Regions from separate parts of the Priestia sp. HNGD-A6 genome, predicted to be linked through region 1. Evidence: riboswitches for the same ligand, from Rfam matches in the RefSeq annotation. Region 1 holds a riboswitch; the other holds the start of a gene.
The links. Region 1 has a riboswitch for cobalamin ahead of SCI76_RS12405 (sodium:proton antiporter). Riboswitches for the same ligand answer to the same signal wherever they lie in the genome.

Region 1 (3,161 bases):
TGGGTGTTAAGTTCAAAATAATATCCGTCATACGTTTCGCTTCTTCTTCTGTAGAAACACGTAAATCTACGTGTGCTTCTGCATATTCAGGCACTACATTTGTACCGCTGCCTCCCGTAAATGTTCCAACGTTCACCGTTGTACCTTTTTCATAATCTGTTAAGCCCTGCAAGAAAATCACTTGGCGCGCAAGCTCTTCAATCGCATTGATTCCTTCTTTGTGGTGATTACCCGCGTGTGCTGCTCGTCCCCATACTTTTACGGTGAAAATTCCCGCTCCTTTGCGCGACGTTTTTAACGCACCTGAACCCGCCACCGCCGGTTCTGCTACTAGCACTGCTTCACTTCTTTGTGCTTCTTCTTCAATGTATTTTTTAGAAGAAATTGACCCAATCTCTTCATCCGAATTGCAGAAAAACACAATTTTTTTATCGAGCGATAAGCCAAGCTCTTGAATCGCTTTAATCGCCCATATAGATTGCACAATGCCGCCTTTCATGTCTAAAATTCCCGGACCGTACAGCTTGTTTCCCTCTGTTCTTAGACTTAGCCTTCCCTTTTCCCATACCGTGTCAAAGTGACCGATAATTAAAAGCTGCTTTTCTCCTTCTCCAATCGTAAATTTCAAATGGTTTCCTACTTCTTTTTCTTCTATAATTTCGTAGCCTACTCCTAAACGCTTTTGAAACAGCTCCGTTAAATACATTCCACACTGATCTACTAACTCTTTACTGTAGGACGGTGATTCTTTTTTCACAAATCCAACTAAATCTTCAAGCATCTCTTGTTCGTGTTCTTTTAAATAACTAAATACACTTTGTTCTACCATTACCTGACTCAAATCAATTCCTCCTCCAAACAACCCCTGCTGCTTGCATTAAATGCTTTTATTTATCGTACGTATAACTATGTTCTACGTTTCACATAACGACCTTAAATTATCCTTAATTATAATGGTTTTCAGACAATTTTCCATCCTTTAAATATAGATAATACTTTAACTTATTCATAACCGACCGAAAATAGCCATAAACTTCAACAAATTCATACAAAAAAGCTTCAATCTTCAACAGATTAAAGCTTTCGTTTGACTAATTGACATTTATTTTAATATTTTTCCCTTTTGACTTCACACTTACAAAAACAAACATAGACACTAAAAAAACAAACAAAATAACGCCAACCATTTCAAAGTTTACTTCGGCCCATGGATTAAAGAAAGTGAATGCTAAGTAGAAGGACACCCCGTATGCGAGGATAACAATAACCCAGCCCATCAAGCGGGAAGCAGATTGCCCAAACTTACTCGATTCATTCACCATTTTATGTACAATCAGTGAATCGATTGTATCTGTCAGCATCATACCAAACATAAATACTAGTCCTAATAAAAGCGGCGTATATTTGCCTGCGTTCCCTACAGCTAGAGACCACACGGCCGTTTGACTGACCGTTTCAGCCGCTAGGGCAAACAGCGCTCCTACAAGAATAATTAAAAAAGGATTCGTTGTTCCTTTTGCGATTTTCGGAATAAACTTCCCTTTTAACCCGCTCACCTGAAACTCTTCTTCTTTGTTTTTAGTTCGAAGCAAATGATATGTGTTTAATGTCCCGATTAGAAAGAGGGAGATAATGGATACCCAGGATGCAAAATGATCGAAATACGATGGAAACGTAAAATTCTTCATCACCACGCCAAGCACCCCGGCCGTGACGGCCACCATTCCTCCGTGACCTAGTGAAAACAGCGTGCCGACCCACGGGGCAAAACGGCTCCCCATTCGCCAATTATATCGGGTCTGGCCATCAATAAAAGCTAAGTGATCTGCATCCAATCCGTGCCTGATTCCTAATAAAAAGACAAGTAAAAAAACTGATAAACCTTCCATTTCCTACACTCCTTTTTTTAAAATAAAACGTAAAAAAGCCTCAATTCTATAGAAATTGAGGATGTGTCGGCATATGAAAATAAACAGCAATTGCTCACTGCGTACCTTGATACACCGCCTCTTTCCTAGAAGAGTCAAGTGTACAGAATAGGTAGGTCTCCTGGCTTGAGATCATCATTTTCTACCGCCTTCCCCGTTTTGAGTGACGATAAGATAGAAAACTCCCTGCTTACAGTGGCTGGACCGCTCGAGATTTGCACTCGATTCCCTGTTACCTCTTACGCTATGTAAGAGCACCTAAACTGTGCGAATAATTCATTTTCTTCCTCATTATACTAGTACCGCTTACAAATGAATAGAGAAAATTCAAATAAAAAATCCCTGCTAAGCTTTACATGCTTAGCAGGGATTTTTAAAGCAATTAAATTACTTCTACCGTTACGTCTACGTTACCGCTGATTGCTTTTGAATACGGGCAGTATGAGTGGGCTAGGTCTACATATTTTTTCGCTGTTTCTAAATCTAAGCCTTCGATATGAGCTTCAAGCGCTACAGCAATTTTTACTCCTTGATCAGCTTTATCTGGAAGCAGCTGAACAGTAGCTTTTACTTCACTGCTTTTGATTTCTACGTTATGTTTTTTCAACATAAATTCTAACGCACTGTTGAAACAAGCACTGTATCCAGCTGCAAATAGCTGCTCTGGGTTTGTTGCTGTTGTTGCTTCTCCACCAAGTGCTGGAGGTGTTGCAACATCTAAATTAAAGATATTATCTAAAGAATGAACTTCTCCTGTTCTTCCACCTGTGTTAACGACTGTTGTTTCATATAAAGCTTTCATGTATAAATCTCTCCTCTTTTTTAGTAATTTTATTAAAAGTTTTTTGTTTATCGTTTCTGTAATTTAATTGTACACAATTTAATTTTAAAAAACAAGTATTAAATGCATTAAAAATTTCCCAATAAAAAAAGCCGCGTATTTGCGGCTTTTTCTTAATAATATTGAGACTGCCCGTCATAAGCTGATTTTCGAAAAATAGACAGATTGGTAATAGCTCTCATAATTTTGGTATTAAAAATAACATAATGAATAAACAACGCGAGCACGCAGCCTAGAATAGCTCCTGTTAACACATCGAATGGATAGTGAACGCCAACCCATACGCGTGAAAATGCAATGAGTGCACCCATTACAACCCACATGCGCCCTGAACGTTTGAAATGTAGCCAAATGGTAAAAGTGATAACTAATGCAGACGTAGCATGATCGCT
Region 2 (3,161 bases), 2.0 Mb from region 1:
ATCACGCACAAATGACCAGTTTAAAATTGTAATTGGCCCCGTCAGCATTCCTTTAACAGGCTTATTGGTTAGAGACTGTGCGTAGACCGTTTCTTTGATCGTCATCGCCTGCTCGTACGAGACATCTCCGTAAATAAGCGGCGGCTTCACGCAGCGAGAACCGTATGATTGCACCCAGCCAAACTTTGTAAATTGAAAACCTCCTAATTTTTCACCGAAGTATTCAACCATGTCCGTGCGCTCAAACTCTCCGTGCACAAGGACATCTAAGCCGATGTTTTCTTGAATTTCAATCCATTTTTTGATTTCAGCGTTAATGTACGCTTCATACGCTTTGTCGCTTAACTCTCCTTTACGCCACTTCAGACGCTCTTTTCGCACTTCTTTTGTTTGCGGAAAGCTTCCAATTGTTGTCGTTGGAAGAAGCGGCAGTTGAAATGCTTCTTGCTGAACGCGTTGACGTACGTCAAACGGCGCTTGGCGCTCTGCTTTATAGCTGTCCAGCTGCTTCAGCTCTTTTTGCACGTCTTGATGATTTCGAAAAGATGATCCATTTAATGCTTGAATCGCTTTTTTGCTTACACTTATTTCTTTTTCTATTGCTTCTTTTCCTTGCTGCACCGCTTTTGTTAAAAGCGTGATTTCCTTTAGCTTTTCATCTGCAAAAGACAGCGCGTTTTTTAGAATTGGCTCAATGGTTTTTTCGCTTTTCACCGTGACAGGAACATGTAATAAACTTGATGAAGGCTGCAGAATCAAACGGTCTTTTGATACAGCTTCTTCAATTTCACTGATTGTTAAAAGCTGTTCGTCCAAGTTTTCACGCCAAATGTTTCGTCCGTCAATCACTCCTGCTGCCAGCACTTTATCAGTCGGAAACCCATATTTATTAAGCGCCGTGAGATTTTCTCCTCGGTCATGTACAAAATCCAATCCAATTCCGTGAACAGGAAGAGACACAACTTCTTTGTAGTAATCAACGCTGTCAAAATACGTTTGCAAAATGACTTTTACATTCGGTGCCGCTTTTTTCAAAGCTTCATAGACTTCTTTATACAGTGCCAGGTCTTCTTTTGATAGCGTTGTAGCTAAAACCGGCTCATCTATTTGTACCCACTCTACTCCTTCTGCCTGAAGCTCAGCTAAAATAGTCGCATAAAGAGGAACAAATTGTTCAACTACTTTTTTAAACTCACTTTTTTTATATCCTTTTGACAGCTTCACAAATGTTACTGGACCTAAAATAACGGGTTTGCCTTTGATATTCAGCTTTTGTTTTGCTTCTTTGTAAAATTGAAGCGGGCGATTTTCTACAAGTGCCGGCGTACATTCCTCAAGCTCGGGTACGATGTAGTGATAATTTGTGTTAAACCATTTTGTCATCGTAGAAGCTACCGCACCTTTTGTTCCTCGCGCGATGTCAAAATACGTTTCAAGCGATACCGGGCCTCCGCTATATTCAAAGCGCTTTGGCACCAAACCAAACATAGCCGCTGTATCTAACACGTGATCGTATAAGCTAAAATCGCCGACTGGAATTAATTCAATTCCTGCGTCACGCTGTTTTTTCAGATGTCCTAGACGAAGAGCTTCAATTTCCTGAAGAAAGATATCTTTCTCTAGCTTTCCTGCCCAAAACTGCTCAAGCGCTTTTTTCCATTCTCGTTTTTCACCAATTCTTGGATAACCTACATTTGAACTTTTTACACTGCTCATTTTTTCCACTCCCTGTATATTTTTTTATCGCTAAACTAAAAAATCTCCCTTTTCGAAATGAAAAGAGAGATGATACGCATACTTAACTAAAGTTGAGATAGCCTGTTTTTCTCAACACGTATTCCTCACTCCTCTCTATATCCCGTAGAGCTTAAGTGCATACAACAGGCAGGTCTCCTGACTTAGGTTCATCGCTTCCTATCCCTTCCCATTTCAACATGAAACAGTGGTTAATAAGTTGCTCCCCATTACAGTGGCGGGACCGCGCCGGCTTTTCACCGGTCTTCCCTTTTAAGCTGCGTACATTCGTTACACAGCACCTGATGCATTTCTATGAAATTGTTCATTCAAAACACCTTTACATAAAATAAAAAGCCTCTCTATTATGAATAGAGAGGCATAGTATCTATGAAATCCTCTCTTATTTTTCAAAGCTGTACGCTTTGCAGGATGTAGCACCTTTTTAACAAGATTGTTAAATGGTTGCCGGGCTTCACAGGGCCAGTCCCTCCGCCTCTCTCAATAAGAGTTTTAATTGTTTATAATATTTTGAATGTAGAGTCATCTTAACACCTTACATTTATGTTGTCAAAAGAAATTTCAAAAAAATTAGTTTTCAGGAGGCGTTGACGCTAATTTTTGCCTTAATAATTTGTAATCATCTTTTCGATGTGTTTCGATCAAGTCTTTTGCTCCTTGATGATACCCTGAAGAATAAATGTACTCTACCGCCGTTTCGATAAGCATTCTCTTTTCTTCCGCACATTCTCGGTCCATTAGGGGGAACAGTCTACCTAAAAGGTCATTTAAATCTTCCTTAATAAAACGATTGAGTCCTTCTTGCATCTTTTCGTTTGCCATGATAGCTCCTCCATTTGCTGTGTATGTTTTAAGCCTCTATAAACACGCATTTCACTGTGAATGTTAAGATAAAGTTAAGTCATTAAACAGTATATCAAGTGAATGTTTTTCTTCAATTACATATGTAATACAAATATATGACAAATATAGAGAATATATCATCATTCACTATCTATTATAACGCTTGGCTTAGCCTTCTGCTACAAGGTTTCGTACGGTTTTCCAAAAGAGGTTGAGACATAACGAAGTGAATCCAATCTAAAGGCAAATGGGATTCATGAGCTGAATCGCTTGTGACACCGCAGTTGATTTCCGTACAAGACTTCGCTTTCCGCGGGCGGTCGCTGAGCCTCCTCGTCGCATAAGCTCCTGTGGGGTCTCACCTGTTCCGCTTTTCCCGCAGGAGTCTTCGTCTTGTGCTCCAATCACCTGCTAGAAAGACCTATACACATGAAATCTACGTTTACCCTAATAAAAAAATGAACCACTAATCAAGCATCTTGATCAATGGTTCATTTTTCATTTCGCCTAAAACCCTTTTTTCCCAGCCTCTTTTTTTTGAACCTTGCTTTCTACTTTCTTGT

Region 2: it holds a riboswitch for cobalamin, as region 1 does, so the genes downstream of both, metE (5-methyltetrahydropteroyltriglutamate--homocysteine S-methyltransferase) here and SCI76_RS12405 (sodium:proton antiporter) in region 1, are expected to answer to the same signal.

What each region holds. Positions count from the first base shown of each region.
Region 1 covers NZ_CP138621.1:2,455,440-2,458,600, forward strand. The annotation lists gene SCI76_RS12400 (M20 family metallopeptidase) at 1-862, opposite strand, end outside; gene SCI76_RS12405 (sodium:proton antiporter) at 1,092-1,889, opposite strand; cobalamin riboswitch at 2,022-2,205, opposite strand; gene SCI76_RS12410 (organic hydroperoxide resistance protein) at 2,311-2,730, opposite strand; gene SCI76_RS12415 (undecaprenyl-diphosphatase) at 2,883-3,161, opposite strand, start outside.
Region 2 covers NZ_CP138621.1:4,425,574-4,428,734, reverse strand. The annotation lists gene metE (5-methyltetrahydropteroyltriglutamate--homocysteine S-methyltransferase) at 1-1,716, opposite strand, end outside; cobalamin riboswitch at 1,866-2,055, opposite strand; SAM riboswitch class I at 2,135-2,245, opposite strand; gene SCI76_RS22720 (hypothetical protein) at 2,326-2,577, opposite strand; gene SCI76_RS22715 (hypothetical protein) at 2,836-3,006, opposite strand.